DNA from 2 places in the Hahella aquimaris genome. Region 1 is predicted to be linked to the other one. Evidence: predicted binding sites of a transcription regulator. Region 1 holds the regulator's gene; the other holds the start of a gene.
What was found. Region 1 encodes LexA, which represses DNA repair genes until DNA is damaged. Its sites were predicted from a motif close to TACTGTNTANNTANACAGTA; they were not measured.
Positions count from the first base shown of each region.

Region 1 (12,483 bases):
AGTGACCTGTATCATCCTTTATCGTTTTATATTGCAAAAAGCGTCCGAGTTCTTTGACGGCATTCATCAATAGATACTCACGGCCGCCTACCAGCCACGAATCTTTATCAACAATGAAGCGATAGAGTGCATTAGGAAACTGCGAATCATGAGAGGCAATGTCGACAAAGGCGTCATTGTCATGGCCTTTATAGTAGATATTGAAAAGCTCGTTTAACGCCGAATCATAACGCCCACTGGCGCCGGTCAATGAGCCCAGTTTCTCTAGCCAGGAGACCGAGTCATTGACGACCGCTCCCTGATTATCGGAACTGTTTACCAGTTTAAAAGACAACTCCGCCAATCGGGCGCTACCTGTTCCGGCAGAGCCTTGCAAAGCATTATTGGCAACTTGGACGACAGCTATCGCAACCTGCTTCTGCAACGCCTTTCCATATAATTTCTTCTTACGCGGGCGGTTTCTCTCCAGCACATATCCCGCATGCAAGTATTGAGTGAGGTTCGTCAGTTCATAGAAGTTATCGTCTTGAAAATAAGATGATTCTGAAGTGGCTGTTTGCGCTACGGCGGACATGTTGGCTTCTGAAAATATATTGAGAAGAGCTTGTTCTTCCATGAAGACCATTTCCCTCACACAACGATGATCCATTCCCCATATAGCCAGAACAAATTCGTCACCCGAAAGCCCCGTCATTCCGTCCAAATAGCAATCAGGCTCACTCTCTTCCTCGTAATAAGATTCATCCTCTTTAGTTCGACAGTATGCCGGCAGCGGCGGGGGTAACTCTGATAGCTTTTCCGGTTGCTCCGAATTGTGTCGAAAATATTTAAAAAGCTCCCCACCGCCCTTCGACCATGTCATTGCGCTGACAGTGAGAATGAAAAAGACAACGCCAACCACAAAGGGGGCCCTAAACCATCTATTCGCTGGCGTCATTACAATTCCTGAAGAGATTTACAACTTGTATAAAGAATTCGTCGCAGATTATGAAAGTACCGCACGGGCAATGAAGATATACCGGTAGAACTTATCGGTCTGTCTAAGAAAAGCATCAAATTGTATCAAAAACGCCAAGCCGATAATGCATTGGTTCAACCAAAGGCTATATCGCCTTACCGCCATACACACGCATTCTATCCAGCCACTGTTTTCGGGATTTAGGGTTTGAATCTTCCACCGCGCCAATCAGAGAGGTTCGGATCGGCGAAACGCCACAAATCCCCAAGATATTGCGTTTTAAGCTTTTTAAGCTGTGCGCGCGATAAAACCAGCGATATACAAACGCAGGCATCCCCATCGTCACGACAACATGCGCCCTGCGTCCTTTCAATAAGCGCCTGGGCCATTTATCGCCGCCGCTTATAGCAAAACCCGGACGCAGCGTCTGCTCCAGAAAAGCTTTTAATATCGCCGGGATATCTCCCATCCACAACGGATAAACGATAAACAGACATTCAGCCCACTGGATTTCTTTTTGTGCGGCGATAATCACCTCCGGCGGAAATTGCTCTTCAAACTCCTGTTTAGAACGCAACCAGGGAAAACTCAGTGTCGCCACCGCCAACCTACGCACCTCATGTCCTGCCGTCTCCGCGCTTTCTGCATATGCGTCAGCCAAAGCGTGACAAAATCGACCTCCCTGAGGGTCTGGGTGCCCCTGAATAATCAAAATGCGCGAGCCCATCTGCTGCTCCCTGAGAAACTAAACATTCTCTTATATTCTCTCGATAAACCATGATAGGCATTTGTTGCTGGTCAATATTCAACTGTTTCGCTTGAACTAGTGGAGCCCTATGTGAGTTTTCATCTTAAACCTCAGTCACTTAGACATTTTTTCTTTACTTGCCCACACCATTACTGTATACATAAACAGACATGGATAAACATATAGTGTACACTGATTTTATCAGACCTTTTTGGGGTCGCCGGAGGGTGGAGTGATTAAGCTAACCAAGCGTCAGGAGCAGGTTTTACAACTGATTCGCGAGCATATTGAGGAAACGGGTTATCCACCTACTCGGGCGGAAATTTCCAATCGCCTGGGATTTCGCTCCGCTAACGCTGCGGAGGAGCACCTGAAAGCTCTGGCGAAGAAAGGCGCTATAGAGATGGTTCCCGGAGCCTCTCGCGGCATCAGGTTGCCAGCGACGGAAACGCAAAATCAGGGGATTCCAATTGTCGGCCAGGTTGCAGCGGGTTATCCCATTCTGGCCCAGGAAAATATTGAAGAATATTGCGACTTGCCTCCGTCCTTCTTTACTCCTTCCGCCGATTATTTCCTTCGCGTCAAAGGCATGAGCATGAAGGACGTGGGAATACTCGACGGCGACTTACTGGCGGTGCACCGCACGACTGATATCCATAACGGACAAATTGTCGTTGCGCGTATTGGCGATGAAGTGACCGTAAAGCGTTTTCAGCGCCAAAAAAACAAAGTGCTTTTACTGCCGGAAAACGAAGAGTTTGAACCAATCGAAGTGAATCTGTCGCAACAACCGTTGGACATCGAAGGACTGGGCGTCGGCGTTATCCGCCGCTAACAGGGAACGAAGCGCCGACTGCCCTTGCGCGGGCAGCCGGGGGCTTTAGTGTACGGTTTTCGGTTTCTCTTCCGCCTCAGACTGGCGAATTGCCTCTTCCCGCATATCTCCTACCAGTTTAATCGCCGCATTTATCATTGCATGCGCAACGGCTGCGTCATTTTCCGCCAGATATGCCTTGGCTTCCTGACCGAAGCTGATTTTCACCAAATGTTCGCTTCCGCCCCCCATGGGTTGCAAAGCGAAATCACCATTCGGCAATTGAACAATTTCAAAGAAGCTTGATGCCATTTCCAAATCTCCTACTCGTAAGTTCTCACTGAAATGTTTTCCATCGTCCCAACACCCGGGAGCGAACACATCAGAAAACTAGCCACAGGCGCCTCATACATTTTCCTAAGCTGTTATCAGTCGAGGCCTGAGAGGGTTTCTTTCATTCAAGCTTACCTCTACCACTCAAAACTGTGCTCTCTCATCTCGTTGATGAACGCCTGCATGGACTCCAGTATCGCCGTTAACTCCATTGCATATGGAGCGGACGTGGCGGCGATAATATTTTCATTCTGCGGCGTTTCATTTTTTCGGGGGCGAGATATTTCCCCAAATTGTTTCAGCAGTTGAGCCAGCCAGGAATCAGGTTGAGCCGCCGCCAGTTTCATGCTGATTACCTCTGGCGATTCGACTTCCAGCTGGCCTTCCAAGTCAGCGAGCGTCTCAACCTTAACTTTGATGCGACGCTGCTCCGCAAGCTCATTCAAGAAGCCGACATATGCCTGCTGCAGAAAACGCAAAGCCGCCCGTCCGGCGCATTGCTTTTCCGCCACCGTTGAGGATGAATCCCTCCACTGCAACTGCAGCTTGGCGAAAAACAGGTTTTCATTAACAAAAGTCAGCCACTTTCCAGACATACCTTAACTCATCAACAATTGCTCTTTATTAGTGTATAGGTTTTTAACCATAAGTTCTTTAATAAAAAATTCCCCTCCGGACTATTTCCTGAGGCGCAATTCCGATTCGTTTAGACGCCTAAATTTCTTACTATTACCCCCCTCATCCGACTCAGGTTTCCACAAAAAATGGCGGTCAACTATCAGCAACCTCTTTCTCATAGCTTAGCATCCGATCCCCAGGCTCGCCCCTTACACAAGTTAACGTTCAGCAGCAACCCGCCATAAACGCTAACAAAGGCGCTAGTGAGAAAACTAGAATAATATTTTAGACTGCTATAATTTTGTCCAGGGAGAGAAAGTAAGGGAACTGTCTGTTACTTTTAGAAAGAGAGTGAGAAAGACATGGCTTATAGCCGTAACGCAAGAAAAAATATAAATAACGCACTGGTATTACTCGTATTTTCACTAATCGCGCAAAACGCCCCAGCTAAGGCGCCGCCGGATCAGGTTGCACGTTTGGACCAGGATCTCACGCCGCTTGGCGCCGAAAGGGCCGGAAGCGAAGGAGGTGAAGTGCCCTCTTGGGATGGAGGCATTAAGCAACCGCCTGCGAACTACAATCCTGACAAATGGCATGCCGACCCTTTCGATGCGGACGTTCCACGCTTCATCATTAACACCGGTAATGCACAGGATTATTCAGACAAGCTGACCGAAGGCCACAAGGCTCTCCTGCAGAAGTATCCCAGTGATTACATTCTGAAGGTGTATCCCAGCCGTCGCAGCGCGTCTTACCCTGACCACGTCTACGCCGCCCTTAAGCAGAACGCCGCCAAGGCGGAACTGATGCCTCGCGGCACGGGCGTTAAAGGCTCATTGATCACCAGTCCTTTCCCGATCCCTAATCAGGGGGTAGAGATCATCTGGAACCATATCCTGCGCTACCGAGGGGAAGAGGCTGCATTTCGCTCTTCGTTCGCCGCCACCCTTCCAGACGGCTCTTACACGCCGGTGACAACCGATTATGAGTATTTCTTTGTGTATGCTCAGCAGCACAATCGGCCGGAAGACATTGACAACAAAATCTTCTATCTCAAGACGGAGGTAGTCGCTCCCGCCAAGCTCGCTGGCACCATGAACCTGGTGCATGAGACGCTGGATCAGATTCGCTCTCCCAGACAGTCCTGGCGCTATCAGGCCGGTGAACGTCGCCTGCGGCGCTCTCCCAACCTGGCCTACGACGCCGAGGCTCCAAATAGCGAAGGCCTGCGCACCACCGATCAGATTGATATGTACAACGGAGCGCCGGACCAATATGAATGGACGCTGATCGCCAAGAAGATCATGTATGTGCCTTACAACGCTTACCAACTGCACTCCAGCAACCTGCGCATGAACGACATCGTGCGTCCCGGCCATATCAACCAGGAGCATGCCCGCTATGAAGCCCACCGGGTGTGGGTGGTGGAAGGCGTCCTGCGTGAGGGGTTGGGTCATATCTATCACAAGCGCCGCATGTACTTTGACGAGGACTCCTGGCAACTGCTGGTTGCGGAGGACTATGACGATAAAGGCGAGCTGTGGCGTGTATCGGAAGCCCATTTGGTGAACTACTACGAGGTGAAAGCCCCCTGGACCACGTTGGAGGTTATTTACGACCTGAAGTCAGGGCGTTATTTCGTCGACGGTCTGGATAACGAAGAAAGGCCTCGTGACTTTGCGCCCGGACTGAGAGACAGCGACTTCTCAACTTCAGCCGTCCGTCGCGCCGCCAGACGCTAGCTTTCTTAAATCAAAACCTACCCAACTTTCTGCCCAGTCCTGAAATAGGTTGACACCTATTCAGGACGGGTCACTCCCACAAAAAAGGCCGCTGATTATAGCGGCCTTTCTATTACTGCGACTTACTTAGCTATACGCGGCTTAGCCCGCATTAGAAAGCTCAAGCAGCAGTTTATTCAGACGGCTTACATAGCCAGCGGGATCTTTCAGGTTCTCGCCGCCGGCCAATCGCGCCTGATCAAACAGCACCCAGGTCAGATCTTCGAAACGCGCGCCCTGCTCTTCACCCAGTTTTTTCACCAAAGGATGCTCAGGGTTGATTTCAAAGGTCGGTTTACTCTCGGGCAACGCCTGACCCGCCGCTTCCATGATGCGACGCATTTGCACGCCCATATCGTACGCTCCTACCACCAGACAGGCGGGAGAGTCGGTCAGACGATGAGTCACACGCACTTCTTCCACATGGTCTTTCAGCACTTCCTTCAAGCGGTTAAGCAAAGGTTCCGCCTCTTTGGAAACCTCTTCCTGCTTCTGCTTCTCTTCTTTGTCTTCCACTTCGCCCAGGTCCAATTCACCTTTGGCGATATCCTGGAAGTGCTTGCCGTCAAACTCGTTCAGATGACTCATCAGCCACTCGTCAATGCGGTCATGCATCACCAGCACTTCAATGCCCTTCTTGCGGAAGATCTCAAGATGGGGGCTCTTCACTCCAGCGCTGTAGGACTCGGCAGTGATGTAATAAATCTTATCCTGCCCTTGCTTCATACGGCTGACATAGTCTTCCAAAGACTGGGTCTGTTTGTCGTCATCCTGGTGTGTGCTGGAGAAGCGCATCAACTTGGCGATTTTCTCGCGGTTAGCGAAGTCTTCAGCAGGGCCTTCTTTCAACACGCGGCCAAACTCGTCCCAGAAGGACTGATATTTTTCCGCATCGTCAGCAGCCAGTTTGGACAACAGGTCCAACACGCGCTTGGTCAGCGCCGAGCGCATGCTTTCCACCGCCTTGTCATTCTGCAGAATTTCCCGCGATACGTTCAGGGACAAGTCGTTGGAGTCCACGACGCCTTTTACGAAGCGCAGGTACAACGGCAGGAACTGCTCGGCGTCATCCATGATGAAAACGCGCTGGATGTATAGTTTCAGACCACGCGGCGCTTCGCGATTCCACAAGTCATAGGGCGCTTTTGCGGGAACATACAACAGACTGGTGTAGTCCAGCTTGCCTTCCACACGGTTATGCGCCCACAGCAATGGATCACTGAAGTCGTGAGCAATGTGCTTATAGAACTCTTTGTAGTCTTCGTCTTTGATCTCGTTACGGGGTAAGGTCCAGAGAGCGGTGGCTTCGTTAACCGATTCGAATTCAGGCGCGGATTCCGTCTTCTCTTTGCCTTCCTCTTCGTCCCCGACGTCCATATTTTCTTTTATCATTTCAACCGGGAAGGAAATATGGTCAGAGTATTTCTTCACTAGGCTGCGCAGGCGCCAACCGTTAGCGAACTCTTTCTCTTCTTCCTTCAAGTGCAACACGATGCGCGTACCGCGTTCTTCTTTGGTCACAGTTTCAATAGAGAAATCGCCTTCTCCTCTGGACTCCCAGCGCACCGCTTCTTCAGGTTTCATGCCTGCGCGTCGGGTATAGACCTCAACCTTGTCGGCGACGATGAAGGCGCTATAGAAGCCGACGCCAAACTGCCCGATCAGACGTGAATCCTGCTTTTGGTCGCCGGTCAGACTGGAAAGAAATTCCGCCGTACCGGATTTGGCGATGGTGCCCAAGTTCGTCACCACTTCATCACGGCTCATGCCGATACCGTTGTCCGATAAAGTGATGGTCTGTGCTTTCTCATCAAACTCCAGGCGAATTTTGAGGTCGTTGTCGCCCTCGTAGAGGTCTTCTTTGCTCAACGCCTGAAAGCGTAACTTATCCAAGGCGTCCGACGCGTTGGATACCAATTCGCGAAGGAATATTTCCTTGTTGCTATAGAGCGAATGAATCATCAGGTGAAGCAATTGCTTCACTTCAGCCTGAAAGCCTAAGGTTTGTTTTTCTGTTGCAGTCGTCATCGGTCGACAAACTCCTGGCGTAAGTCCGTATCGGAAACAAGTGAAATAATATTGATTGCAGGCCGGCGATTTATCCGGCGCTTGTGGCCAGAAAGTGGGGGCGAATATGGATATTTCAACCGTTTCGGAGCTATGCTCACATTTTCATGACTAACAAATGCGAGAAGCCCCGTGGGAGATGTCATTCCATTCAAGAGGCCGTCCCTGAAGAAAAAAGCCAAAGGCAAAACCTTGTGCCGCAACGGCTTTCACAAATGGGAGGTCAGTAAGGAAAAGCAATTCGACGTAAAATCAGGCAAGCTGGTGACGGTGTACCGTTGCGCCCGCTGCGGCGAGCAGAAAGTGCTGGCGCTGTAACGGCGCCGGACGCTCAGCGCCCTGGCCAGGGCAGATCCCAGGGAGACGCCCACCCCTCCGCCAATAAGTCGCGCATCGCCTCGGACACAAACAACTCTCCAATCTGCGGCGGACGGATGATCGCATGGCGCTCCCCTTTATAGCTGAAACGCAATCCATAGGCGTGCAAATAAGTGCGATCAAAATCTCTGGCCGCCTTTCCCGCATACAGTTCATCCCCGGCGATGGGTGCGGAGATACTTTTCAAGGCAACGCGAATCTGATGTGTTTTCCCTGTTAAAGGACGTACGATAAAAGCCCTGACGCCGGGCATTAGCGTGTGACTGAAGAACTGGGTGACTGCGGGATTTTCACGCCCCAGGGTTAACTTCCAAGCGCCCGCGCGCGCTTTTTCCATATCACCGATGATTTTACCCTGCTTTTTTTGCGGCTTTTGCCCAGACAGGGCCAAGTAAAACTTCTCAACTTGGCGGGAGCTGAACTGCTCGGTCAATTCGCGAGCTAACGCTGGTGTTTTCGGCAGCAATAATAGTCCGGACGTCACTTTATCAAGGCGATGCACAGGATAAACGCGGATGCCTAAGGCTTCCGCCACGCTGGAGCACAAGCCCGGCAGTCCGTCGTCATCATGAAAAGATGTTCCTGGCGCTTTATCAACGACCAGCAAGTCATCGTAGTCGGCGACTATTTGAAAAGAGGATGTATTCACCGTTTCACTCCACATCGGACGGCAGATGGGGCGGCAGTTTACCCCAGGCGCCAACAATGCACGAGTGGAGACCGCCGAAACCGGTTAAAACACATCAGACGGCGTTGCGATCAGTTAACGCCGAGAAGGCAATCCATTGCGGGAGAGAGAAGCGCCTGGGATCAGGCTCGACTACGATAGTCTTCGAGGGAGATAACTTCGGCATTGGAAACCGGGGCGGTTTCCGCCTCAGCCAAGGCGAAGTCATAACGCTCGTTCAAACAGTAACGCAGCTCCGCCAGGGATTCATGCATTAACTGACTGATCTTGATGCATGCCGCCAAGGGGGTCTTGGCTCTGGCGCGGGTCATATCGACCTTGAACTGAAGTCCGCGCAGCTTGCGCTGACAGTCAGTCCGGGCGGAGGTGATGATGTACTCCACCATCTCTTCTCTTAGCGCTTCCAATGCTTCAGGCCTTTGTTTGGCCATTTCAAGCAATTCATCAAAATGTGGAAGTTCCATTCTAAGCTCTCTTACTACACTACAGCCTGATTCGGCTTTCATACTACCCAGCGGCTTTTTGTTACGACTCAGCAGCCACCTGCTGAAAAGCGATAGGCTCTTAAGCTTCAAGCCGGTCTCACCCAGCGCTCAAGACATGGACCCAACCAGAAAAAGCCACACCCTATTTTGTTCAATTTTTAACCATATTTAGATAGTACAAGTCTGCTTTTGACCTGTACACATAAAATGCATTCTACCAGAAAAAAATGGCATGTTACATTGTGTAAAATTAGTTATACCTGTGTAAATAAAAGGCTTTATATACAAGCCGGTTAGCATAGCAAGCTAAGGTTGACAGGTAGATAGACAACCTAAGTGGTCTAGGAAAGATGGGGAAAAAGGCAGGGCCTGTTAACAAAAATGTGAGGCGAGACACACTTAAAGACTCGCCATCAATGCCGCTTGAGACGTCATATTGGACTAACTCAGGCGCCGCTGATCAGTCCTCGCAAGTTCTTTAACCGGCTCTGTATGCGGTCACGAACCAGGCGATAGGGAAAAAACGTAACGCCGAGTCCCAGATCCATAAACAACTGAGAGCGCGGAGCCTGCTCATACATGCTCAGATAGGCGCCCGCCATTGCAGTAATGGAACGGCTCAGGTGCAAGTAGTCGCTTTGAACGATAATTCCCAGTTGATAGGTGTTGGATAGCAGGTGCATCACTGTTTGCAAACGACGCTGAACGCCTGTCACGCCCTCTTTGTACAATTGCGTCAGGGCATGAACGCCCAGTGGCGTGACCCCCTTCTTCTTCAGCGTTTCCGTCAAGGCGGCGCGAATAAACTCTCTGCGGCGGCGATTGTCCTCCGGGTGCGTGCTCATTTCGATCAATGCGTGGGTCAGACGCTCCACATCCGCCGTCAGCGCGCCATAAACATAGTCCCAGACCAACGGCCACTTACCCCGCATATCCACCACATTGCCCCAGTCAATCAGAAACAAGCGACCTTCGGGCGTCACCATGATATTGCCCGGGTGTAAATCGCCGTGAAACTCTTGATACACCAGGACGTGCTGCAAAATGGTGAATAGAAAGCGCTCTGCGACTTTCCGGCGCAGGTCTTCCTTCTCCTGTCCCGCTACTTCCCGCAGCAGACGATCCACCGACAACGCCGTCTCAAGGTATTCCATCTCAATAATGCGCCCGGTGGCGGAGTAAATTTGTGGCACGGACCAACTATCGCTGTCCTGGGAGCGACGATGAAAACGTTTTTGTATCGCCGCTTCGTCCTCGAAGTTCAGCTCCTGTTCGAACCCTCGCGTGAACTCTTTAACCTGGCGGGACATTGCTTCCAAAAACGGTAACAATTTGGTGTGGGGCGCCCAGTATTGACTGGATATCAACATCAGCTCCAGGGCCAGCGCGCCCATCTGAAATTCCCGCTCAAGATTGTGCCTGGACACCTTCACGACGATTGGAACCAGCATTTCGACGCCATCCCGGCGCACGGGTTTCTTCGCTACATATACCGAACCAATGGAACCTGAACGTAAGGGATTGGCGACATCAAAACCGAAATATATCTCTCCTGGAAGCTTGCCGTAGCATTCCAGAAACGCCTGATTCACTTCCTCCGCCGTCATCGGCTGCACGTCTTCCTGAAACACTTTCAGCTCAGTGGCGATTTCCTCCGGCAGGAACTCTGCATTAGCAGCGGCTACCTGGGCCATTTTGATAAATAAAGGGCCGAATTCGCGCACCATTTTCGCCACAATCTGCGCCTGTCCGGCGAAATCACGCGGATCGGTTTGCAGGAAGGGCTTGATATAACGGATAGCGCGGATCTGCCGCCGCAATATCGCCAGATCGCTGCGCAACACCCTCGCCTTTTGCGCCATTTCGCCGATAGCCAGATTATTCACATGTCGCAAATGTTTGATGCGATTGATGATATCCACCAGCAGCGGTTCATAGGCGCGCAACACGGAGCGGATAATATCCAGGTTGAGCTCCACCAGCCCTTTCAACTCCGGCGCGCTGATCAACTCATGGAAGAACTGCCAGAACTCATTGACGATGGCTTCCGGAATCTCCACCGGGCTTCGCGACACAGTCTGTTTGACCAGAAACTGAATCAGGCCCTCAGTCGTCTCTTCATTGGGAATCAGTTTGTATTTACGCAGATACCCGGTCAGGGCCTTGGATTGTTCTGAGATGGGGTGCTGGTAGAGGGCTTCGAATAACAGGTCCAGTTCGCAGGCCAGTTGTTCTCTGTCAATGAGGTCGTCGCTGAGGATCAACTGGCCGATAGGAAGAAAGGATTTCGGCAGTTTTACCGTACTGACCGCAAACTGACCAGCCCCCCGCAACATCCGGTCAGTTCGTTGCTTTAAAACCGGAAAGTTAATCTCGATGAACTTCTTTGGGTCCGATTCACTCATGTGGGCGCCAGAGCCTGATGCTATCCATAGGTTGTTTATGAAGTCCGACAAGCTCCAAGCTTATCAATATCATTCGAGGCAAAAAAGCAGTCTAGCACTTATCCACAGAGCGAATAGATAAAGTTTGATGGAGTTGGCCAAATTGAAAATGACCACTGGTCATTTATATTGATAGACTGCTGTTCGGTGCTTTATGGGCGTATTAAAACAGTCCGGCTTCACGACGAGTCACACGCTTTCATCAAGGTAAAGCAGGCATCTGATAAACACGCATAACACAAGACAGGGTTGGGATTATGAGCGCGAAAACTGTATTGATCACGGGCGCCTCCTCCGGTATTGGCCTGGCGTTGGCGCGGGTATTCGCCCGCAATGGTTGGAATCTGGCCCTGGTCGCCAGACGTAGCGACAATCTGGAGCGTCTCGCTACAGAGCTGAAAGAGAAATATGGAGCCGATAGCCAGTGCATCGGTTTCGACCTGACTGCTGATAACGCTGCGCGAGCGCTATACGACGAGGTGCGTTTTCGCAACTTGCGGATAGACTGTCTGGTGAATAATGCGGGACGAGGATATTTTGGCTCGTTCATCGAACGCGATTATCAGCTTGAAGAAGAGACCATCTATCTCAACGTGACCGTACTCACCTCGCTGTGCAAGCTGTTTGGCCGCGATATGGTGGAGCAAGGCGGCGGCCGCATCCTAAACATCGCTTCCATCGCCGGTTTTATGCCGGGCCCCAATTTCGCGGTATACCACGCCACCAAAGCCTACGTGCTATCGCTGTCCCGGGCTATTCACGCCGAACTTAAATCACAGGGCGTCACTGTCACCGCGTCCTGTCCCGGGCCCACGGAAACCGAGTTCTTTGACAAGGCGGGAACCGGCGTACTGAAAGCAATGGAATACATCCGTCGCATGCCAGCGGAAAAAGTGGCGGAGCAGGCTTACGAAGCGATGATGAAAGGCAAACCTGTGGTGGTGCATGGAATGCTCAACAAGGTGATGGTGGAATCGCCGCGTCTGGTTCCGAAGAGCTGGGTCGCGCCCGTCGTAAAGAGCCTGATGCGGTAGGCGACGGCCCCATTATTCAGCCGGGGCCTCTTTCAATCTGCGCCACTCTCTGACTGCGTCCGGGTCCATGCGGAAGTAATGCAGGACCTGGGACGCCACCAGCAGGCTGATCACCCCGGCGGCGATAAATAAGCC
Region 1 covers NZ_CP132203.1:3,643,741-3,656,223, forward strand. Annotated here, with positions in the region: gene O5O45_RS16110 (collagenase) at 1-937, opposite strand, end outside; gene O5O45_RS16115 (NAD(P)H-dependent oxidoreductase) at 1,104-1,685, opposite strand; gene lexA (transcriptional repressor LexA) at 1,939-2,541, shown strand; gene O5O45_RS16125 (hypothetical protein) at 2,587-2,832, opposite strand; gene O5O45_RS16130 (DUF6586 family protein) at 2,991-3,449, opposite strand; gene O5O45_RS16135 (DUF1329 domain-containing protein) at 4,005-5,213, shown strand; gene htpG (molecular chaperone HtpG) at 5,355-7,280, opposite strand; gene O5O45_RS16145 (hypothetical protein) at 7,452-7,637, shown strand; gene O5O45_RS16150 (TIGR01621 family pseudouridine synthase) at 7,651-8,346, opposite strand; gene O5O45_RS16155 (DUF3135 domain-containing protein) at 8,508-8,849, opposite strand; gene O5O45_RS16160 (AarF/UbiB family protein) at 9,317-11,275, opposite strand; gene O5O45_RS16165 (SDR family NAD(P)-dependent oxidoreductase) at 11,572-12,348, shown strand; gene O5O45_RS16170 (MFS transporter) at 12,361-12,483, opposite strand, start outside.

Region 2 (12,483 bases), 930 kb from region 1:
TATGAAGCAGTCCAAATGTCTGGCATTGGTCACTTCTTTCCACAAATAGAGCTGGAATCGGCAAAGATGGGAATATTTGGTAAGGCTGTCCCAGACCCCAAATCCCACGCCCTGAGAGAGGGCGACCGAGTGGAGATATACCGGCCGCTCAAAATAGACCCGAAGCAGGCCCGACTGAATCGGGCCAAAAAGAGTTAGCTAAACTTAATCTAAGCTGTTGTGCTGAACGCTTAGTTGGTCGTTTTATAAACGTCCGTCTCTTCAACTGTCTCAGAGGGCTCAGCTTGGCCGCGGAGTTTGTAAGCTTTGCCTGGGTTCGCCAGATCAGCAGGCAGTAGTTTTGCTTTGGCAATATTCACCAGAATGTCATTCTCATATTCCAGAGTAATGTTCTGACGATAAATCTTACCGCCTGACAGCTGGATGGAGTAGAAATAGGTGTCGTAGCTGGGGTCTAGTGTGCTTTCCAGCACTGGGGAGCCTAATAGATATTGAACCTGACGACGGTTCATGCCGACCTTGAGTTGGTCCACAGCTTCTTTCTCCACGATGTTTCCCTGCTGGACATCTATTTTGTAGACGCCTGGGAAGGTGCAGGCTGTGAGAGTGTGTATAATAAGGAGGATTACAAGGGATCGTAACTTTTGCATCATGGATATTTTTAAACTATCTTGGCGTGACGTGGAATGATAACTGATTGCCAACGATACTGGTATTGGGTTTCCCGGTAAAATGACGAACGAAAACGTAGAACTGAAGAAAGCAGGCCTGAAAGTAACCCTTCCGCGGGTAAAGATTCTCAGTATTCTGGAAAACGCTGATAACCGGCACATGAGTGCGGAAGATGTTTATAAGGCGCTGCTGGAGGCGGGAGACGACGTAGGTTTGGCCACAGTCTATCGGGTTCTGACGCAGTTTGAATCCGCAGGACTGATTCTTCGCCACAACTTCGAAGGCGCTCATGCGGTGTTCGAGCTCAATCATGATGAGCATCACGACCATATGGTGTGTGCGGAAACCGGCGATGTTATCGAGTTCTTCGATCCGATTATTGAAAAGCGCCAAAAGGAAATCGCGGAAGAACACGGCTATGAAATTGTTGACCATAGCCTCACGCTGTACGTGAAGCCAAAGAAAAAGTAGCTTCTGGTTTGTTGGGATAGCGCTGAGTAAACCCCGAGCGCTATCCTGTCCTCCCATTACTCCATCCTATTCCCGCATACCTCCCTAAACTTATCGCGCCTTCCTTTAATGTAGATAGCCTTCAGGCTGCTATACGGGGGAATTAAAGCTGCAAGCAAGTCAGTTTGCAGTAGAGACTCTTACTGAAGCTGGCTGGAAGTCAGCATTTCATGTGCGTGCGCCAGGCTGTGCTCAGTAATATCCACGCCGCCCAGCATTCTGGCGATTTCATGTATGCGGTCGCTGCCTTCCAGTTTGAGTATGGCTGATTGCGTTTGACCATTACTTATATGTTTGGTGACAAAAAGGTGGTTGTGAGCTTGGGAAGCCACCTGAGCTAAGTGTGTGACGCAGAGAATTTGCGCTTTCGTCCCAAGCTCTCTCAGCATGCGCCCAACAATTTCCGCCGTGCCGCCGCCGATGCCGACATCCACTTCATCAAATACCAATGTAGGGGTGTCGGATGATGCTGCGGCGACCACCTGTATCGCCAAACTGATTCGCGATAGTTCGCCACCGGATGCGATCTTTTGCAAAGGTTTGGGCGGTTGTCCTGGGTTCATGCTGATCAACATTTCCGCTTCTTCGTCTCCCAGCGCAGAGGGGGATTTCAGAGGCGAGAACTGGATGATGAACTCAGGATTCAGTCCTAGTTTCACTAATTGCTTTTTCACCGCGCCTTGTAGCTTTTCTCCGGCTTTGGCTCTCATGGTTGTAAGCTTTTGCGCTGCCTGGCTGTATTTCTGCTCCAACTCTTTGGACTGGGCTTCAAGCTTTTCCAGATTCTCTTCGCCATCAGTCAGACTGTTGAGTTCACTCGCCAGTTCGACGTGGCGCGTCATCAACTCTTCAGGACCTACGCGGTGTTTGCGCGCAAGATCATAGATGGCGGTAAGTCGCGCTTCTACCTCTTGCAAGCGTTCGGGATTGATCTCCACGCTGTCCAGCACATGTCGTAGTTCCCCATTGGCTTCGTCGAGCTGAATCATTGCTTCGTTCAGCATCTGGCGGGCGGTTTGTAAGGATGCGTTGTTGAGGTTGACTTCTTCCAGCAGGTGAATGGCCCGTCGCAGCTGATCGATACAGCCGCCATCCGCCTCCAGGCAGCCTTCGCCAACCTGCTGCACTTTCATAATGATGCTTTCTGCGTTGGCGAGTTGCTCCTGCTCCTGCTCCAATTGCTCAATTTCGCCTTCCTGTAAAGCCAGGGCGTCCAACTCCTCGACTTGGTAAGTGAGTAGTTGCACCCGCGCTTCCAGCTCTTCACTGTGACTGAGCTTTTCCTTCAATTTGGCTGCGACCCTGCGCCAGGATTGAAAGTGTTCCCGTACTTGTTGTAGTTGGTTGGTGTGTCCGCCAAAGTCATCCACCATTTTCAGATGGGTTTCCTTTTTCAGTAGAGACTGGTGCTCATGCTGACTATGGATATCCATGAGGGTTTCGCCAAGCTCACGAAGGTCTTGCATGGTGACGGGCTGGCCGTTCAGATAGCCGCGGGATCGACCTTCGTTGGTGACGGTGCGGCGTAAGATGCATTCCGCGCCATTATCCAGCTCTCTGGATTTCAGCCAGGCCAACGCCTCCGGCAGACGTCTCAAATCAAAGACTGCGCTTACCTCAGCCCGCTCACAACCGTGCCTCACTATGTCTGCAGAACTACGATCCCCTAGGGTCAGGCCGAGGGCGTCCAGAACAATGGATTTTCCTGCGCCGGTTTCCCCGCTGATAGCCGTCATGCCTTCAGCGAAGTCCAGTTCCAGGTGGCTGGCGATGGCGAGGTTGCGTATCGACAAATGAGTGAGCATAGGGCGTTATCCTATAAGGTTGACTGTCTATATATACAGTTATCTGCGTATTTATACAGCGAAATGCATAGCGCAACAAGAGGGCGCGCAGGGTATTTTTTGTGTGATTTACGGCCATTTGCGATGCTGGCTGGAGTCAATATTGGATGACTTGCGTCATTTCCTGGCGATTGTCGATATTTGGCTGGTTGAAACCGGTTTGATCGACCCCATATTGAGGGCAATTCAAAAGTATCGGATGGATTTTGGGAGATTCGATCTAATGTCTGAAGATTCTAAGAGTCAAGTAGAAGAACAAGTCGTCGCTGACGATCAAGTGCAAGCCGCAATGGCGGAACAAGCTGAAACGGCTCAGGCGAGTGGCGAATCAGTTGACCGTGACGAGTTGATTGAGAGGTTGCAGCAGGAGCTCGGCGAGCAAAAAGAGCAAATGTTGCGAGTGCATGCTGAGATGCAGAATGTGCGCCGCCGTGCTGAAAACGATGTTGAGAAGGCGCGTAAATTTGCTCTGGAACGCTTTGTGAAAGAGCTTTTGCCTGTGGTGGATAGCCTGGAAAAGGCGGTGGAAGCCTGTGGCGCTACCGAGTCCGCCGAACCCCAGGTCACTACTTTGAAAGACGGCGTGGAAATGACGCTGTCGCTGTTCAACTCTGGCCTGAAAAAATTCGAAGTGGAAGTGGTTGATCCCATGGGACAACCCTTCAACCCGGAATTTCATGAGGCCATGTCCATGGTGCCGCAGGCCGACGTAGAGCCAAATACTGTTATTGCAGTATTACAGAAAGGGTATCTATTGAGCGGTCGTCTGATCCGGCCTGCCATGGTTATGGTGTCAAAAGGCGTCTGATCGCGTTTTACGCGTGTTCAGAGCCGGTTGAAAACGTACAAAAACCCGCCGGCTGCGGGTTGAAAAATTGAGATCAACTCCAATATTAGCTGGTAATCAATTAGCGAGATTTTTTCAGGAGTAGCAAATTATGGGTAAAATTATCGGGATCGACCTGGGGACTACAAACTCCTGTGTAGCGATTCTTGAAGGCGACAAGCCGCGCGTTATTGAAAACTCCGAAGGCGGACGCACTACGCCTTCCATCGTTGCTTACACTGACGATGAGACGCTGGTAGGTCAATCCGCCAAGCGTCAGGCGGTAACCAACCCCACGAATACTCTTTTCGCCATCAAGCGTCTGATTGGTAGACGTTTTGAAGACGATGTAGTTCAAAAAGACATCAAAATGGTGCCTTACACTATCGCCAAGGCTGACAACGGCGACGCCTGGGTTGACGTGAAAGGCAAAAAGATGGCGCCTCCCCAGATCTCTGCCGAAGTTCTGAAAAAGATGAAGAAAACGGCGGAAGACTTTTTGGGTGAGAAGGTGACTGAAGCGGTTATCACCGTGCCTGCCTACTTCAACGACGCCCAGCGTCAAGCCACCAAGGACGCAGGCAGAATCGCCGGTCTGGAAGTTAAGCGTATTATCAACGAACCGACTGCGGCGGCGCTGGCATACGGCATGGATAAGAAGGGCGGCGACCGTAAAGTGGCCGTTTATGACCTGGGTGGCGGAACTTTCGATATCTCCATTATCGAAATTGCTGATGTAGACGGTGAAATGCAGTTTGAAGTGCTGGCCACCAACGGCGACACCTTCCTGGGCGGTGAAGACTTCGACTTGCGCTTGATCGACTATCTGGCGCAGGAATTCAAGAAAGACTCCGGTATCGACCTGAAAGGCGATCCGCTGGCGATGCAGCGTCTGAAAGAAGCTGCTGAGAAAGCCAAGATTGAGCTTTCCAGCAGCCAACAGACTGATGTGAACCTGCCGTATATTACTGCTGATGCGAGTGGTCCCAAGCACCTTAACGTTAAAGTGACTCGCGCCAAACTGGAAAGTCTGGTGGAGGAACTGGTTGAGCGTAGCCTTGAGCCATGCCGTATTGCATTGAAAGATTCTGGTTGCAGCTCTTCAGAAATCGACGAGGTGATTCTGGTTGGTGGTCAAACTCGTATGCCTCTGGTGCAGAGCAAAGTAGCGGACTTCTTTGGTAAAGAAGCGCGCAAAGACGTTAACCCTGATGAAGCGGTCGCTATCGGCGCAGCTATCCAGGGCGCGGTATTGTCTGGCGACGTGAAAGACGTGCTGCTGCTGGACGTGACCCCGCTGTCTTTGAGCATTGAGACCATGGGCGGCGTTTCCACGCCGATCATTGAGAAGAACACGACTATCCCGACCAAGAAATCGCAAGTGTTCTCTACTGCGGAAGACAATCAGACTGCCGTGACTATCCATGTTCTGCAGGGCGAGCGTAAGCAAGCGCAGATGAACAAGTCATTAGGTCGTTTTGATTTGACTGGTCTGCCCCCTGCGCCCCGTGGCGTGCCTCAGGTTGAGGTGACGTTCGATATTGACGCCAACGGTATCATGCACGTATCTGCGAAGGATAAGGCGACTGGTAAAGAGCAGTCTATCGTTATCAAAGCTTCTTCCGGCTTGAGCGAGGACGAAATCGATAAGATGGTGCAGGATGCGGAAGCGCATGCGGCGGAAGATAAGAAGTTTGAAGAGTTGGCGTCTTCGCGCAATCAGGCTGACGCTTTGGTTCACGCTACTCAGAAAACGCTTAAAGATGCTGGCGATAAAGTGACTGCAGAAGAAAAAGCAGCCATTGAAGCAGCCATCAAAGAGCTGGAAGAGGCGATCAAAGGCGACGATAAAGAAGCCATTGAAAGCAGAATGCAGAAACTGAGCGAAGCGTCGTCTTCCATGGCGCAGAAGATGTACGCTGAGCAGGCCGCCCAGCAAGGCGGAGACGCTGGCGCTCAAGCTGAAGACGCAGCTGGCAAGCCAGCAGATGATGCGGTCGACGCCGAGTTTGAAGAAGTTAAGGACGGCGATAAGAAATAGTCCGGCTCCTGGCATGCCTGAAGCAGTGCGGAATTTAACCGCACTGCCTTATTGTGTTTAGGTTATAATCCGGTTTTTTTGCAGTTGGCGCATAAGATTAAGTTATGGCAAAACGCGATTATTACGAAGTGTTGGGCGTTTCGCGGGACGTAGACGGTAAGGATGTCAAGAAGGCTTACCGGCGTTTGGCGATGAAATATCACCCGGATAGAAACCCCGGAGACGCTTCGGCTGAAGAGATGTTCAAAGAGGCCACTGAAGCTTACGACGTTCTCTCGGACGATCAGAAAAGAGCGGCTTATGACCAGTTCGGTCACGCCGGAGTGGATGGCAATGCTGGAGCCGGCGGCTTTGGTGGTGGAGCCAGTTTCAGTGATATATTCGGCGACGTATTCGGCGATATTTTCGGCGGGGGTGGCGGAGGTCGCACTCGGGCGAATCGCGGCTCAGATTTAAGATATACCCTGGATCTTGACTTGGAAGAAGCGGTACGCGGTACGACCGTGAAGATTCGCGTTCCTTCTCAGGTGGAGTGTAAAGGTTGTGGCGGAAGCGGTGCGGAAAAAGGTACGCAGCCAGAAACTTGCGGCACTTGTAACGGCGCTGGCCAGGTTCGTATGCAGCAGGGCTTCTTCTCTATCCAGCAGACTTGTCCTCGCTGTCGCGGTGCTGGAAAGATTGTTCGCAACCCCTGTCGCTCCTGCCACGGCAGCGGCTATGTGGAAGAGCAGAAGACGCTTTCGGTTAAAGTGCCGGCCGGTGTGGACACTGGCGATCGCATTCGCTTATCCGGTGAAGGCGAGCCGGGAGTAAACGGAGGACCGCCCGGAGATTTGTATGTTCAGGTCGCTGTGCGCGAACACAAGATTTTTACGCGTGATGGCAGAAATCTGTATTGTGAAGTGCCAATCTCCTTTGTTGATGCGGCATTGGGCGGAGAGCTTGAAGTGCCCACGCTTGACGGGCGGGTGAAGCTCAAGATTCCAGAGGAGACGCAGACCGGCAGACTGTTTCGTCTGCGAGGAAAGGGGGTAACTCCAGTTCGCGGCGGCGCGCCGGGGGATTTGCTGTGTCGGGTGGTGGTGGAAACGCCTGTAAACCTGACCAAAAAACAGAAAGATTTGCTGCGCGAGTTTCAATCCTCAATGGAGGAAAGTGGCGGGCAACAAGCGCCAAAAAAGCATAGCTGGTTTGAAGGCGTTAAAAGCTTTTTTGACGATATGAAGTTCTAGCAGTCTGCATGTGCAACGAAAAACCGGCGAACGCCGGTTTTTTTGTATTGGAGCTGTGGTGGAAGACCTGTAACAGTAATATTCCAGAGAAAACTAAGGAATAAGCATGACCAGAGTAGCGATAGTGGGCGCTTCCGGGCGCATGGGCAAAGTGTTGGTTGAAGCGGTCTGCGATAACCCGGATGCCACTTTGGGGGCGGCTTCTGTGCGAGTTGGCAGCTCTTTAGTTGGCGCCGACGCTGGAGAAATCGCAGGCATGGGTAATAGAGGCGTTGCCTGTGTCGATGATTTGGCGCAAGTGCTGGATGACTTTGATGTGATTATCGATTTTACTTCGCCAGAGACCACGCTTGAGTTGCTGGCGCTTTGCCGTAAGGAAGGCAAAGCGATAGTGATTGGCACGACGGGATTCAGTGAGCAGCAAAAGACGCAACTGTCTGAGGCGGCGAAGGACTGCCCGGTTGTATTTGCCCCTAATATGAGCGTGGGTGTGAACTTGCTGTTGAATATACTTGCGCTGACAGCCAAAACGCTTGGCGACGATTACGATGTGGAAGTAATTGAGGCGCATCATCGTTTTAAAAAGGATGCGCCGTCAGGTACTGCTTTGAGATTGGGTGAGGTTGTGGCTGAAGCGCTAGGGCGCGACTTGAATGAGTGCGCGGTCTATGGTCGTGAAGGCATTACCGGAGAGCGGGATAAAAAGACCATTGGATTTGAGACGATTCGCGCAGGCGACATTGTTGGCGAGCATACGGTGATGTTTGCGACTATGGGAGAGCGTATAGAGATAACGCATAAGGCGAGCAGTCGAATGACGTTTGCAAAAGGCGCGGTTAAAGCCGCCTTATGGCTGCATGGCGTCGCTCCAGGGCTGTATGACATGCAGGATGTACTGGGCTTAAAATAGGCTGATTTGTTTTCTGAGGGCGGTATGCGCATGTTGAGCTTGAACGGTTTCGGGTGTTAAAAAACCAGAAAAGAATAAAGCGCCAACAAAAATAGAGTGGAAAACAAATAGACAGTCCAGGCCAAATCCACTAGAATATTGGGGTTTGTGCGCAAGTTGCCCATACACATCGGACATCACTAAAAAGCGGGACGGAGTTTAAATCTCCCTCTCGCTTTTTTGCAAGTTGAGTCCACCTTCATAAGTGTTTGATTAGACGTTTTCAACTGGCGAGCTATGGAATTGACTACACCCGCAATACTAGCACTTGAAGACGGAAGCTTATTTCATGGGATATCTATCGGCGCAGCCGGCGAAACCACCGGCGAAGTGGTTTTCAACACTGCGATGACCGGATACCAGGAAATACTTACCGATCCTTCCTACGCAAAACAAATTGTCACTCTCACATACCCCCACATAGGCAACACTGGAACCAACGAAGAAGATGTCGAGTCAGACCAAGTCTGGGCGGCAGGTCTGGTGATTCGCGATCTTTCCATGACAGTTAGCAACTGGCGCAGCCAAAAAAGTTTATCGGAATATCTCCGGGAAAACGGCATTGTCGCTATCGCTGACATTGATACCCGCCGCCTGACGCGTATTTTACGGGAAAAAGGCGCGCAGAACGGATGCATTATGGCGGGCGAAGGAGCTACCCCGGAAGCAGCTCTGGCCGCGGCTAAAGCATTTCCTGGCCTTAAAGGGATGGATCTCGCCAAAGAGGTGACTCGTACTGATGTTCTGAATTGGACAGAGTCGACTTGGGTTCTTGGAGAGGGATATCAGACTCTCGGGGACGCGGAATTTCATGTTGTCGCCTACGACTTTGGCGTGAAAAAGAATATTTTGCGTATGCTCGCTGAGCGTGGCTGTCGCGTGACAGTGGTGCCGGCGAAAACTCCTGCGCAGGATGTGCTGGCGATGTCTCCCGATGGTGTGTTCCTTTCTAATGGCCCTGGCGACCCTGAGCCCTGCGATTACGCCATAGAGGCTATTGCTGAAGTTTTGCAATCCCAGACTCCTGTGTTCGGCATTTGCTTGGGGCATCAGTTGCTGGCGCTGGCCAGTGGCGCGCGCACTGAGAAGATGAAATTCGGACATCATGGCGCTAACCATCCTGTGCAGGATCTGCGCACAGGGCAAGTGATGATCACTAGTCAAAACCATGGTTTTGCAGTGGATGAGTCTTCGCTGCCCGCCAATCTGGAGGCTACGCATAAGTCTCTGTTTGACGGCTCATTGCAAGGGATTCGACGCACTGACGTCGCCGCTTTCAGTTTTCAGGGGCACCCTGAGGCGAGTCCGGGCCCGCACGATGTGGCTCCCTTATTTGACCAGTTCATTGACTCCATGCGGGAAGTCAAATACCGATCAGTCTAATACTCGGATTTCAGCGTCGGCGCCCGACGGCGCCGCGTCTGAACCGAAACAGGCGTAATTCTGGGTGATGTCGGCGGCCTGCGGGGCGTCGCAAGATTCGAGCGAGTAGAAGAGCACACATGCCAAAACGTACAGACATCAATAGTATCCTGATTATTGGGGCCGGTCCTATCGTTATCGGACAAGCCTGTGAATTTGACTATTCCGGGGCGCAGGCGTGTAAAGCACTGAGAGAAGAGGGATATCGCGTTATCCTGGTGAACTCCAACCCCGCCACCATCATGACTGATCCAGCCATGGCCGATGCCACTTACATCGAGCCGATTAACTGGCGCACAGTTGCGAAAATCATTGAAAAAGAACGCCCAGACGCGCTGCTGCCAACCATGGGTGGGCAAACGGCATTGAACTGTGCGCTTGACTTGGCTCGTGAAGGCGTCCTTGAACAGTATGGCGTAGAGATGATTGGCGCTACACAGGACGCCATTGATAAAGCTGAAGACCGTGAGCGGTTCGACAAGGCGATGAAAGCCATCGGTCTGGAAACTCCTCGTTCCGCTATTGCGCATAGCATGGAAGAAGCTCTGCAAGTGCTGGATCAGATCGGCTTCCCCGCCATTATTCGCCCTTCCTTTACAATGGGTGGCTCCGGCGGCGGTATCGCTTATAACAAAGAAGAGTTTATTGAGATTTGCGAACGGGGCCTGGAGCTGTCGCCGACTCGTGAGTTGCTGATCGATGAATCGCTGATCGGTTGGAAAGAGTACGAGATGGAGGTTGTTCGAGATAAGAAGGACAACTGCATTATCATCTGCTCTATAGAAAATTTTGACGCCATGGGTGTGCACACTGGCGACTCCATTACAGTTGCGCCAGCGCAGACGCTGACGGACAAGGAGTACCAGATCATGCGTAACGCGTCGGTGGCGGTGTTGCGTGAAATTGGCGTGGAGACCGGTGGCTCCAACGTACAGTTCGGTATGGACCCTGAAACTGGCCGCATGGTGGTGATTGAGATGAACCCCCGTGTGTCCCGTTCTTCTGCGCTAGCGTCCAAGGCAACGGGCTTTCCCATAGCAAAGGTTGCAGCAAAGCTGGCGGTTGGATATACCCTGGATGAGCTAAGTAACGACATCACGGGTGGCGTCACCCCTGCTTCTTTTGAGCCGAGCATCGACTATGTGGTCACTAAAGTGCCGCGCTTCACTTTCGAAAAGTTTCCGCAAGCCAATGCGACACTGACGACGCAAATGAAGTCAGTGGGTGAGGTGATGGCGATTGGGCGTAACTTCCAGGAGTCTCTCCATAAAGCATTGCGCGGACTGGAAGTTGGCTCGGCTGGCTTTGAACCTAAAGTCGATCTGGGGTCTGAAGATGCGAGTGACGTTCTGACCCGTGGTCTGAAAGTGCCTGGCGCCGAGCGGATTTGGTTTATTGGCGATGCGTTCCGTGCGGGAATGAGCGTTAAGGAAGTTTATGAATATACCAAGGTCGACCCCTGGTATCTGGTGCAGATCGAAGATCTGATCAAAGATGAAATGGCGCTGAGCAATATGGCGCTATCAGACTTGACAGCTGACCGCTTGCGTCGTCTGAAGCGTAAGGGGTTCTCTGACCAGCGTCTTGCCGAGTTATTGGGCATCAACGAAAAGGCATTGCGCAAGCAGCGTCTGGAGTACGGCATCAAGCCGGTATTCAAGCGAGTGGATACCTGTGCTGCGGAGTTTGCTTCCTCGACGGCTTACATGTATTCCACCTACGACGAAGAGTGCGAAGCGCAACCGAGCGATCGTGAAAAAATTATCGTTATCGGTGGCGGTCCTAACAGAATTGGTCAGGGGATTGAGTTTGATTATTGCTGCGTTCACGCTGCCTTTGCTTTGCGGGATGACGGCTATGAAACCATCATGATCAACTGTAACCCTGAGACGGTTTCCACAGATTATGATACTTCTGACAGGTTGTACTTCGAGCCTATTACCTTGGAAGACGTTCTTGCTATTGTTCACTTGGAAAAACCGCGTGGCGTAATCGTTCACTACGGTGGTCAGACTCCGCTTAAGTTGGCGAGAGGGCTGGAAGCAGCAGGCGTACCGATTATCGGAACAACTCCTGACGCCATTGATCGTGCTGAAGACCGTGAGCGTTTCCAGCAGATGGTTGTTCGGTTGGGGTTGCGACAGCCGCCAAATGCGACGGCTCGCAGCCAGGAAGAAGCGCTGAGTAAAGCGAAGGAAATTGGTTATCCCTTGGTTGTTCGTCCGTCTTATGTCCTGGGCGGTCGAGCCATGGAAATCGTCTACGACGAAGTCGAGCTGCAACGCTACATGCGTGACGCGGTGCGAGTTTCCAACGATAGTCCTGTGTTGCTGGATCACTTCCTGAACGCTGCGATTGAAGTCGATATCGACGCGGTTTCTGACGGCGAAAAAGTAGTGATCGGCGCAATTATGCAGCATATCGAGCAGGCGGGAGTTCACTCTGGTGATTCTGCTTGTTCGCTGCCTCCGTACAGTTTGCCTGCGGATGTTCAGGACAAAATGCGTGAAACGGTCATCAAAATGGCCCTTGAGCTGCAGGTTGTTGGCTTGATGAACGTGCAGTTGGCTTACCAGGATGGCGAAATTTATGTGATAGAGGTGAACCCCAGAGCCTCTCGTACAGTGCCGTTCGTTTCCAAAGCGATAGGCGTGTCGCTGGCAAAGGTCGCTGCATTGTGCATGGCGGGCAAGTCTCTTGAAGCGCAGGGCTTTACCAAGGAGATTATTCCCAGCTTCTACAATGTCAAAGAGTCTGTGTTCCCGTTTAATAAGTTCCCTGGCGTAGACCCGATACTTGGCCCGGAAATGAAGTCCACAGGCGAAGTTATGGGCGTTGGCAAAAGCTTCGATGAGGCCTTTGCGAAGGCGGCTGCGGCGGGTGGAGACTTTTTACCGACAGGCGGAACTGTGTTCCTGAGTGTCAGGGATGCGGATAAAGCGGGTGCGGTGTCTTTAGCTAAGGAGTTAAATGCTGTAGGCTTCGAG
Region 2 covers NZ_CP132203.1:4,575,836-4,588,318, reverse strand. Annotated here, with positions in the region: gene O5O45_RS20310 (RnfH family protein) at 1-198, shown strand, start outside; gene O5O45_RS20305 (outer membrane protein assembly factor BamE) at 231-548, opposite strand; gene fur (ferric iron uptake transcriptional regulator) at 733-1,143, shown strand; gene recN (DNA repair protein RecN) at 1,323-2,987, opposite strand; gene grpE (nucleotide exchange factor GrpE) at 3,250-3,834, shown strand; gene dnaK (molecular chaperone DnaK) at 3,965-5,893, shown strand; gene dnaJ (molecular chaperone DnaJ) at 5,998-7,125, shown strand; gene dapB (4-hydroxy-tetrahydrodipicolinate reductase) at 7,232-8,035, shown strand; gene carA (glutamine-hydrolyzing carbamoyl-phosphate synthase small subunit) at 8,318-9,457, shown strand; gene carB (carbamoyl-phosphate synthase large subunit) at 9,577-12,483, shown strand, end outside.
Region 2: recN (DNA repair protein RecN) is a predicted target of LexA. The motif match lies at 3,009-3,028, and genes of this name have one in related genera.